One region of the Peribacillus sp. FSL E2-0159 genome, then DNA from elsewhere that is predicted to be linked to it. Evidence: riboswitches for the same ligand, from Rfam matches in the RefSeq annotation. Region 1 holds a riboswitch; the other holds the start of a gene.

Region 1 (5,843 bases):
CGAATAATTGATTCTCAGCGACAACCCTTTCAGAAATATCCCTGCCAATGACGACTAAGCCTTTTCGTGAACCATCCTCATTGAACAGGGGAACTTTAATCGTATCAAAGGTCTTGTGATTCCCATCAGGAAGAGGGACGATTTCTTCACACCTTGTGATTTCCCCTTTTACCCACGTTTCTTCATCGGAAACTTCACAGTAGATCAACGACTCTTTATAAAATTCGGAGTATTCTGCGAGCTCACTGTCTCTTTTTCCCTTATAATCTACATGCTCCAATTGAAATAATTGCAGCCCGAAGGTATTGGATTCAAGCCATCGGCCATCACCATCCTTGAAGTTAACGAAATCCACCATTGAATTGATGAGTGTACGCCGACGTTGTTCCGCTTCTTTTAATTGTTTGAATTCTTCCCTTTTAGCTAAATAAAGATATAAGATCAAGCCTATTGATAAAAGGAAAACAAAGCCTTCCACTCTTTGAAGTTGAATGAAGACCTCTTTGTTATGAATATTTGTAGTTAAAAAATAGTCGAACACGACTAGTGTAAGAATCCCGGATAGGATATATATTGCTAAGATGGAGCGTTTGGACATGGAGATTCTCCCTGATTTTAAGACATTTCAAAGGTAAAATTACATACACATTTTAACAAACTATCGGAAAAAAATATATGCAGAACCCTAAATAAAAAAACAGGGGCCAATGAGGTCACCTGTTTTTTCTGAAGAAGGTTAGCTTCTTCTTCTTTTTTGCACGCTTATAGATAATGAAGAATAGTAAGGAGAGGAGTGCGAGAGCAGCTAGCGTATATTGGTTCATTTCAACAGATAGAAGTCCATATGGGATTAGCGATAGGAAGAAAAAGTATATAAGGTTGCCTAGTGCCGTCGCTAATAAAAAATCCTTGAAAGTGACGGTGCTGACTCCAGCTGCCAAGTTAATTAAACTTGTTGGGATAAGAGGGAAAATCCTGCCTGTAAAAACGTACATGAAACCATGCTCCACAACAGTTTCTTGCCATTTTTCGCCAATCTTCTTTAAGAGAAGCTCCTGAAGCCAGTTTCTTGTTGCATAAAAAATGAAGCCTGAGGCAACAACACTTGTAAACCAACTCCATAGATAGCCATATATGAATCCGAATATCGTGACATTGATAGTCAGGAGTAAAATTAAGGGGATGATTGTAAAAGAATTTTGTACAAACATCAATACGAATGTCACAATAAATGTAAGTAAAAGGTTTTCCTTCAATATGCCAATGACAGAATCCAGATCACTTTTCCAAACCAAAGTGAACAACTCTGCATTAGAGTAAATAAATATTGCTATTACCAGTAGACCAATTATGGTCAGGACTTTTTTCAAAGGGCCACCACCATTCTTACTTATAGTTTATCATTTTCGAGTTCATTGGTGAAAAAAAAGAGCTGCCGCATCATGCAGACAGCTCTTTTCCATTATAGTGGGTTAACGTCTCGAAGATTCCTTTAAAGCCACTTTTCAAACTGAATTCTTTTGTTCATTCCATAAACGATTGGCGCACCAATCAGGAGGACAACGAACTCACCGACAGCTGTAGTCATCCAGCTTAGCCAGAATGGCAAGCCAAAGGCAAGGTTCAGTTCAATTGCAATTAAAAACATTGTGAACGTGAAAAAGATAATCGTGGCAATCATCCGTCCTTTAATGCTTTTTATGAACCGCGAAACAAAAATGACGAGCAATAAGGCGAGCAGAGATTGCCCCACCCCAAAAATCAAATCATATGGAACCATCGGAGAAAAGAGCAGATTCGATATGAAGACTCCGCCGACGATACCGTAGATATACTTTTTATTGAATACAATCAGATGGTTCAACATTTCCGGTACACGAAATTGGAACATCTCAAAAGCTATTGGTTTAAACACCAATGAGACCGCCACATATAAGGCAGCCAATAACCCGTTTATCACGAGTGTACGAACATTCATTTTACTCTCTCCCTAGTTTTTTATCGTGGGATGGTTACGAACCACGTTTAGGCGTTTATCCGAAGATTAATAGTATCCCATGTAAGCTTGTTTCGTCAATTTGTAAAGAATGGTTTTAATTTATAAGTTTCCGAGCAGGAGAAGTAGCCCAATAGGATTTTGATTTATTGCAATGAAGGATGATATTATTTCAATATGTACTTCAAAGGAGTGAATATTTTATGTCGATCGAGAGTGTCAAAAGCCATTTTAAACAATGGAATCGGGAAGGCGATGTAATGGAGTTCGAAACATCGAGTGCTACGGTGATTGAAGCAGCGGAAACCATCGGTGTTATTCCAGCGCGGATTGCTAAGACTCTTTCCTTTAAGGGGGAAGGTGAAAATGCAATTTTGGTTGTTGCCGCTGGGGACGCGAAAGTGGATAATAAGAAATTTCGTCAGACGTTTGGTTTCAAGGCACGAATGCTGTCACCTGAAGAAGTGCTTGAGCAGACCGGCCATGCAATCGGAGGAGTTTGTCCGTTTGGTCTGGCAAACGATTTAGCTGTTTTTCTTGATGTATCGATGAAGCGCTTTGAGTCATTGTTCCCGGCATGCGGCAGTTCGAACTCTGCAATAGAACTTACACTCACTGAATTATTTGAATATTCAGGTGCGAAGGATTGGGTGGATGTTTGTAAGGGGTGGGAAGAAAAGGGGAATGAGGAAACGGCGGTAGGCAATGCAGTTGATGGCTTTTGATTAATTAATGGTGCCAAAAAGATTCACATGAATGTGATTGAGTCCACTAGGGTGGACTTTATTTGTGGGGACCGCATGCATTTTATCGGTCTATGATTAAAGTGGAAAATCGGGCAGAAAGTGTTCCTGAGCGGAGGTTGAAAGGTGTTAAATGGAAGCCATAGAAAAAGCAATAGCAGCTATCTTAGTCTTAAAACTCTTTATGAAGAAAATATAACGGTTAAGAGCATTGCCCAGGAGCTTGAGTGTTGCCATAAAAACGATCTGGCGGTGGATATCCAGAAAGCATTGGAAAAAAAGAATTTTGATATATTGGCCGTGCAAGATCAAGGGGAAATCATCGGTTATATCGAAAGGGAAGAACTAGGTGAAGGAAGCATATCTGAATATTTGAGAAACTTTTCACCAAGGGAAATGGTTTCGGATTCAACACCTTTGATCCAGCTTCTCCATATTTTCAAGAATAAAACAAGGGTGTTCGTATTAGAGAATAATTCAATTAAAAAGTTGATTACCCATGCCGACCTTCAAAAGCCTCCGATCAGGATGCTTATATTCGGATATATTACCTTATTGGAAATGAGGATGAGCGATATCATCCTTGATAGATTCGGCGATGGCAGCTGGTATCCAATGATCAGCGAAGACCGTTTAGAAAAGGCAACTGAATTATATAGAAGAAGAATCGATAAAAATGAGGATATCAATATAATAGAGTGCCTACAAATCAGTGATAAATTCGATATCATACATAAAGATAAAGAATTGAGGTGTTTCTTCCAAATCCTTTCGAAAAGTAAAGGGAAAAAGGATGCGAATGCCATCCGGAAATTACGGGATAAGATTTCCCATGCTAATGAACTGGGTCTGGACATGTCCTGGATGGAAATCATCGAGGTTGTCGAGTCCTGTGGCCGGCTGCTTGAAATCTCTGAATCCTATCAGTATGAAAAATAAGGATCCGGCTAATCATGCTGGTTCCTTTTTTGCGCAGACAGAAAAAAACTGCCCATATCAGGCAGTCTCCCCGAAAACTCAAAACTCCGGCAGTTGATCCAGGTTATTTTCTTTTATTCCATCGGGCTCACTCCGCAATATGTCACGTCCATATTTATGAAAGACGTCAACATTGGCCAAGATTCCTGCTTTGGCTTCCGAAAGGGCAGTGGGGTAGTCGAGTTCGCGGCCAGAGTTCGTCTTGATGGCGATAATATTGTCCTCCTCATTTTTCCTTACGGCGATGATTTCTTCTTTTCCTGCTGCATCAAGTTGGTTTGCTTGCGGTGTTCCCTGCTGTTTATATGATTCATAGGCTTTTTCAAATTGGTCCATGTTTTGGACACCTCCTATTTATAGGGTGAGCTATTTTTTCTGCAATATACAAACCGGATTTCGTCCAACTTGAGCCGTTAATTCGTCCAAATGGGCCGATTTTTCGGCACTTTTTTTAAGTGAACGCTGTCGTCTTGGTCTTTTTACAGTGGCACGGCACTTGCATCTTGTTTAAGTAGTTGTAAGAAATAATATCCACTAGATTAAGGGAGGAATATGAATCATGAATGTAAAACAAGGGGCTAGCACTGTAAATGCAAAACAACAGGTCAAGACAATGAAAGCAGCGGTCGTCAATGAATTTAACCAAAAACTTGAGATCAAAGAAGTACCCATCCCAGAATTGGAATATGGTGAGATATTAGTGAAAATTAAAGCCTGTGGCGTGTGTCATACAGATTTGCATGCGGTACATGGTGACTGGCCGGTAAAACCCAAGCTTCCGCTTATCCCCGGACATGAGGGTGTGGGCATTATAGAAAAGGTGGCAGAAGGCGTAACTTCCTTGAAAGTAGGTGACCGTGTTGGGATACCTTGGCTTTATTCGGCCTGTGGCGATTGTGAATATTGTCTGACTGGAAGGGAAACGCTTTGCTTGGATCAATTGAATGCAGGATATTCCGTGGACGGTGGGTATGCGGAATATTGTAAAGCACCTGCCAAATATGTGGTGAAGGTTCCTGAAGGTCTTGACTTTGCGGAGGTTTCACCGATTTTCTGTGCAGGTGTAACGACTTATAAAGCGCTTAAGGTATCAGAAGCAAAACCTGGTGATTGGGTAGCGGTTTATGGAATTGGCGGATTGGGACATGTTGCCCTGCAATACGCGAAAGCGATGGGCTTTAATGTAATTGCTGTCGATATTCAAGATGATAAGCTTGATCTTGCAACGGAATTGGGGGCGGATTACACGGTTAATGGGCTTAAGACCGATCCTGTACAGGCCATAAAGGATAAAGTTGGCGGTGTACAGGCATCCATTTCTGTAGCGGTTACGAAAAAAGCATTCGAACAGGCTTATAGTTCAGTCAAGAGGGGCGGGACACTTGTCGTAGTGGGATTGCCAAATGATGAACTTCCAATCCCGATTTTTGATACAGTGTTAAATGGGGTAACTGTAAAAGGGTCAATCGTCGGGACGAGAAAAGATTTACAGGAAGCTGTTCAATTTGCAGCTGATGGTAAAGTCAGAACGAATATAGAGACGAGGAAACTCGATGAAATCAATGATGTGTTTTCAATGATGGAAAAGGGAGAAATCAACGGACGCATCGTATTGACGCTAGAATAGTAACAGAGGAGGATGCCCTGGAACGGGGCATCCTCCTCTTTATTATGTCTGGTTCTTCTCATTTAATATATAGCGTAATTTCCTTATGGATATTTGCAAGCGTTTGGCTGCTTCATTCCGGTTGCCGTAGGTTTTTTGCAATGCCTGCATGACGAGCTCCTTTCCAATTGTGGATTGAAGCTGTTTGATTTCCGTAAGGATTTCTTCAAGCATCAGTTCATCCTTCTCATTAAAGTCAGCCACTAGCCTTTTACGCCACTCTTCAAGAAGGTTTTCAGTTGACTGAATCTCATTAGGGGACACGTTTTTGTCAGGGGTGATCTGGCCGTTAGATAGAGAGATATCATCGGCGGTTATTACCGACTTATGGTCTGCAAGAGTTAGCGTGCGCATGACCACATTAGATAGTTCGCGTATGTTGCCCGGCCAGTTGTATTGCTGTAATTTTTCAATGGCTTCATTGGAAAAAGAGATATCTCCATGACCATTTCTCTCCATC
Region 2 (5,843 bases), 1.9 Mb from region 1:
GCTTGGTTTATATACGTACCATTAATACCCTTATATGTTATTATAAGGGTATCTTTAGGCGTTGGAGGGGACGAATAAATGAAAAAGAAATTCGGTATTTTGGCTTCAATTATCATAGTTTTGACCGGCTATTTTTTATTCACTAAACCGTATAAAGAAAAAACAAAACCTGTAGAAGATATTTTTAAAGTGAATCAACCAGACCAAGTAATAATAAATGAAATGATAACGATAGAAGGTATTGATGAGGTCAATCCAGGTGATATCGATGTGAATGATGAAGAAGATATAATAAAATTGGCAAAAAAGCAATATGAACAAAATGAAATGGGGGAAATAATTTTTACAGAAAAAAATCAGTGAGATCACCTACCTGTAATGAGTAAACTAATGGGAGAGGTGTCGGTTATTGGTAGTTTTGGATAGTATCTATGGGAAACACATTGTAGAGGGAGTTCTTGAAGAGCTAATTCTAAGCAAACCCGTCCAAAGATTGAAGGGTATACATCAAGGCGGGGCAAGTTATTTAGTTAATGAGAAGTGGGATGTCACAAGATTTGACCATTCACTTGGTGTGATGCTTTTAATTAAAGCGCTTGGAGGTTCATTGGAGGAACAAATCGCGGGCTTGCTGCATGACGTATCCCACACTGCATTCTCACATGTTATTGATTTCGTTCTGGATTGTAAGGATGAAGATTATCATGAAAAGATATATGATCAGGTCATTATGGAATCCGAAATCCCATTTATACTGAAGAAGTATGGATATGATTGTGAAGTCATTGTTCAATCAAAATGGGAATTGCTTGAACAGCCAGCACCTGAGTTATGCGCCGATCGGGTAGATTATACTCTCCGGGATATGTATCAATATGGACATATCACAATGGAATACGTTAATGAATTTTTAGACCATATAATCATAATAAAAAATGGAAGGATGTATCTGGATAATATTGAATCTGCGGAATGGTTTGTAAAAACGTATTACAGCGAAGTTATTGATTTTTTCATGAACCCACTTAATATATATGGCTATGATATCTTGGCAAAGACCTTAAAATTGGCTTTAGCTAAAAAACTGATCAGCCTTGATGACTTACTTGGTACAGATGAAGAAGTCTTGTCCTTGTTAAGCTTCACTAAAGACCATGAAGTGCAAAACCTTTTAAAACGGATCCATGGTAACGTAAAGGTGAAAGAAGATCAATTGGACTACGATATACATCGGAAAAATAAAATGCGCCTGATGGATCCTTCCGTTATTCAAGGAACCCAATTAGTAAGAGCATCCAGTTTATCAGAAAAAGTAAAGAAAATGGGAATTGAAGCCTATAAAAAAGCTGCGAAGGGCATATATCTAAAAGTGATTTCCGATTGAATTTCATGTTAAAGAGTACGGAAAGTAAAAAACTCAAGGGTGATATTCATCCTTGAGTTTTTTCTCGGAAACATTTAAAGTCTCTTCCCGTATGCTTTCTTTGACCTTGATTAACAAATGCAGAATTAGGAAAGAAGGTAAGTATTATAAAAAGGACACAACATGCTTAAAAATTAGTGATCTTTCTAAATCTGAACCAGCACCCTTTAAGAATTAAAAAATTATGGATGCTCTCAAAGTATTAACGCCATTTTCTAAATAACCCTTTAAACAGGTTAATGTATATACCCAACCTTCTTTTTGTCCGATCATTTTGTTTATCAATTCGGGGTCGTCCTCTTTCAAACCCGATTCGTTCACTTCAATAATTGTACTCGTTTTATCCAACTCTGTTAGTGTAATGGTAACAACCGTTTCTTGATCAACTTCTCCCCATGAAAACACGATTTTCCTATTTTCCTCGACTTCTAATACATTAATAGCCACTTCAGCATCATATTCGTTGTATCTTAATGTAAGCGTCCTGCCTTGTTCCCATCTTTCAGAACTAGATGAGAACCAAAAGTTCCCGATTTTTTCAGGGTTCACTATGGCTTCAAACACTTCATTAGTAGGTTTAACTATCTTAAATTTCGTAATTATTTGGGTATCCATACTAAATCAACTCCTTCGTTTTGTTTTTATAGTTTTCCACTACCACTTAATTATCCCAATCTACTGATATTGGCGGCAGGGTCCGTCCAGTTTCAAGCAAGCTCTTCAGGTTACTTAGAATTGCTGGCCATCCATTATTCAAGCCTTCAAAGGTATTGTCATCATATACGAAATCTGTCTCCACAAGCTCCTCATGCTTTAGCGTTAACTTCACTGTGGAATCATCCATTGGCTGCAGGACAAAAGTGACCCGAGTAGGATGTTCGCGAGGTGTTTCGTCTCCTGCCATGTTCCAAGTGAACGAGAGCAGGTGTAGCGGCTCACACTTAAGGACATTACCATGATCAGTTATACGCCCATCTTCGAGCAAATATTTAACGCTTGAGCCTTCTTGCCAGTCAGACTGGACTTGGCATCCAAAGTGATATTTCTTCGTGACCTCACCGCTCGTCAGGGCTTCCCAAAGCTTCTCTGGAGTGGTTGCGATATAAATAGGATAGACAAACATTGATTTTTTCATTATTCTTTTCCTCCTCGCGTTTATACCTCATATCAAGATCGTAACATTATTCTATCAATCATTGTCGGCTTTTCATATACAGCCGGTCAAGTAGTTTTCTGCGACAAAAATCGGCAGAGTCATTGCATAGCTAATATCGGATTCATACCATACTCGTTGCATAAAATCTGCCGTATTGAAACTTCTTGATTTCCAATCGCTTTCAAGCTACGATAAATAAGGAAAATGATAATCCGCTTGGGCGGAAGAGGTTCTAGCTACCCTCTCAAAAAAACTAAGGAGAACAGTGCTCTTTCTTAGGGTGCTGTTTTTTCTGTATAAGGAGAATTAAGAAATGTTAAGAATTTTATTGTATTTAGTATCCATCATCACGGCGAATGTGGTTACAGCAGCTTTTGCGCCAATACATTTTGGCATGTTCATCATTCCGATGGGTACATTGTTCATTGGGGGAACCTTCATCTTTCGAGATCTGGTCCAGAATAAATTCGGCCGCGCCAAGACCTATATATGTATCGTCACTGCACTTATTTTATCTGCGTGTGTATCATTCTTATTAGGGGATACGTTACTGATCGTATTTGCTTCCGCTTTATCGTTCGTGGTCGCAGAAACAGCGGATACGGAAATTTATACCCGTTTAAAGCTCCCGATGAGTTGGAGGGTGTTTTACAGCGGGATCGTTGGAGGATTTTTCGATTCGGTGATATTTGTCGTGATTGGCCTAAGTCCACTGGGTGCCAATATATTACCATGGGAAGCAGTACCCGCTGCGGTTATCGGACAAATCATCGTTAAAACTATCATTCAGTCAATCGGTGCCGTACTGTTGGGACGAATCAACGTAGAACTGGAGAAACGTGTAGTCTCCAGTTAAATGCTAGGAGGGATGCACTCGATGGATGGAACCAAAAAAGAAGAAGACAAATGCTATTGCCTCGAGGCCTTTCGTGAAAAATATGGCCCACATGTTCAAGGGGAATGTATGAAGCTCTCCTGCGCCAATTATCGCAAGCATAAAGGAATAGACAAAAAAGGACCTAATTAGGTCCTTTTTTTTGCGTGAACGGAGTAACTCACGAGTAAAATTGCAAAACTCATGAGTAGCCCAAACTCAGCAAAAAATGCTTCCTGCCCCTTTCCAATAATGGGTGCGGGGAGCTTTTTATTTAGTTTAGAATTGCTCTGCGCTTTTACGAACTAAGTTTTCCAGAAAGAAAAAGCATTCTCGTTTCCGCTCAAGTTCGGTTTGTCCATTTTCGGTGACATGATAATATTTCCTGCGGCCTGACTCTGACTCTTTCCAATGGCCTTTTATGAATTCTTTTTTTTCTAACCGTTTAAGGGCGGAGTAGAGTGTGCCTTCACTTATTTGATATTTGCCCATGCTCATTTCCTTCAAGATCTTCGTGATTTCATAGCCGTATAGCCTTTTTTGTGAGAGAAGTGAAAGCAAAAGGAGGTCAATGCTTCCCTTCATTAATTCTTTATCCAAATAAATTCTCCCCCTTTTCATTTTTAAAGTGTAATACGTTTGTACATCGTATCACAAGGTGCATTTTACTTTTCTTAAAAAAAATGGTTAAATGACGATTGCTAAATAATTTTATCCATAGTAAAATGTGCTTCGGAACGGATGAGTTGTGAAGAGTGTGGTAAGGATACTATATACATGATTTACTTGTTTTAATGAAAATTCGGAATAGGATAGAAGATTCCCTACTCAAGGGGTATTAATTGATTTTTTTTCGAAAATCATTTAGATTCTATTTATCAACAAGAGCAAAGAAAGAAGGTCCTAGATAGATGAAAGTGAAAGCACCTGAGTCATTCACTTATAGAGGTGGAAAAAGAGCTGTTCTTTTACTTCACGGGTTTACCGGAAGTACAGGAGATATGAAGAAATTGGGAAAATACTTGAATGATCTCGACTATACTTGCCACGGACCTCTTTATAGTGGGCACGGAGTATCAGCCGAGGAACTTGCAAAAACAGGTCCAAAGGAATGGTGGAAAGACGTAGTTGATGGTTATCAATTCCTTAAAGATGAAGGCTATGAGGAAATTGCTGTTGTAGGAATTTCTTTAGGAGGAGTTTTCTCATTAAAAGTGGGAATTGAATTGCCTGTAACAGGGGTGGTTTCAATGTGCGCTCCGACGCAAGGAAAAAGTATCGATCGACAAAAGAACCGCTTGCTCAATTATGCACAGGCTTATAAGAAGTTTGAGGGCAAAGATGCAGACCAAATTGCTGCAGAAGTGAAGCTGCTTGAAGAAGAGCCTATGCCTCAACTAAAAGATGTGTTGAATATTATAAATGAGACAGGTGAAGATTTAGATTTAATCACATCACCAACTCTTGTTTTACAAGGACGTTTGGATGATCCCGACTATACGGAGAGTGCTACAGCGATTTTCAATGAAGTCGATACGCAGCATAAACACTTGATATGGTATGAAAAATCAGGTCATATCATCACATTGGGTAAGGAACGTGATCAAGTGTATGAAGATGTTTATAAGTTCTTGAATACACTGAATTGGTCGGAGTAATAAGCGAGTTTTCTTGAAGAAGACCGCCGGTTATCATATTATCCCCTTAAAGTTGAACGTGTAAAAGCCCACATTCTTATGTGGGTTTTTCACTATACTTGAGGGGATTTTAGTTTGGCTGCAAAAGTGATTTTGGAAGTGTTCTTACGTATCTATTTGTAGAAAAAAACCTTTAAGTTATCGTTATTATCAAGAGTTGCTAATAAAATATCGTTCACGTCGGCATTATATGTTATCTTAATTCTGTTTTTCAGCCATGCGTCGTCTTTACCGCTACGATTTATTTCTTTAGAATCAATCTTTCCCTCTTTAATGATCGTTTTAGGAAAAGTGAAAGCATTTGTTGCTAGGTGCATATCTGCTGGGGTTACTGCTTCATATTGAGGGTATAAAAACAATGAAATGGTACCACCAGGTTCCCATAGTGCGAGGGCCACTTTTTGAATATCTTCGACTTTTTCTTTTCTTAATTCCGATAATAAAAAATCGATGGAGATTCGGGCCCTTGCTAAGCTTTTGTAAATGATTTGTCCATTTTCGATAAGTGGAAAGGGGGCGGAGTCAAAAAACCTTCGGAGTTTGCCCCACTTAAGACCCGTAAACACACTAATTATATATAAAATCACTAAAACAAAGGTCGTAATCATTGAGCCCTTCAAACCTAACTGTTCATCAGACAAAGGGTGGGCAAGAATGTTTCCAATAATTAATGCCATTATGAAATCAAGTAAT

Evidence for each region. Region 1 has a riboswitch for preQ1 ahead of NYE63_RS02610 (QueT transporter family protein). Riboswitches for the same ligand answer to the same signal wherever they lie in the genome.
Region 2: another riboswitch for preQ1. It lies ahead of NYE63_RS21595 (VUT family protein); the one in region 1 lies ahead of NYE63_RS02610 (QueT transporter family protein).

The regions. Positions count from the first base shown of each region.
Region 1 is NZ_CP152053.1:521,058-526,900, forward strand. Features, by position in the region: gene NYE63_RS02600 (PAS domain S-box protein) at 1-598, opposite strand, end outside; gene NYE63_RS02605 (VTT domain-containing protein) at 714-1,370, opposite strand; gene NYE63_RS02610 (QueT transporter family protein) at 1,493-1,978, opposite strand; PreQ1 riboswitch class I at 1,985-2,029, opposite strand; gene NYE63_RS02615 (YbaK/EbsC family protein) at 2,200-2,721, shown strand; gene NYE63_RS02620 (hypothetical protein) at 2,866-3,678, shown strand; gene NYE63_RS02625 (DUF3892 domain-containing protein) at 3,757-4,053, opposite strand; gene adhP (alcohol dehydrogenase AdhP) at 4,331-5,344, shown strand; gene NYE63_RS02635 (sigma-54 dependent transcriptional regulator) at 5,387-5,843, opposite strand, start outside.
Region 2 is NZ_CP152053.1:4,419,029-4,424,871, reverse strand. Features, by position in the region: gene NYE63_RS21615 (hypothetical protein) at 79-363, shown strand; gene NYE63_RS21610 (HD domain-containing protein) at 410-1,384, shown strand; gene NYE63_RS21605 (SRPBCC family protein) at 1,598-2,038, opposite strand; gene NYE63_RS21600 (SRPBCC family protein) at 2,085-2,558, opposite strand; PreQ1 riboswitch class I at 2,800-2,842, shown strand; gene NYE63_RS21595 (VUT family protein) at 2,893-3,435, shown strand; gene NYE63_RS21590 (hypothetical protein) at 3,457-3,606, shown strand; gene NYE63_RS21585 (PadR family transcriptional regulator) at 3,733-4,053, opposite strand; gene NYE63_RS21580 (alpha/beta fold hydrolase) at 4,365-5,111, shown strand; gene NYE63_RS21575 (YetF domain-containing protein) at 5,264-5,843, opposite strand, start outside.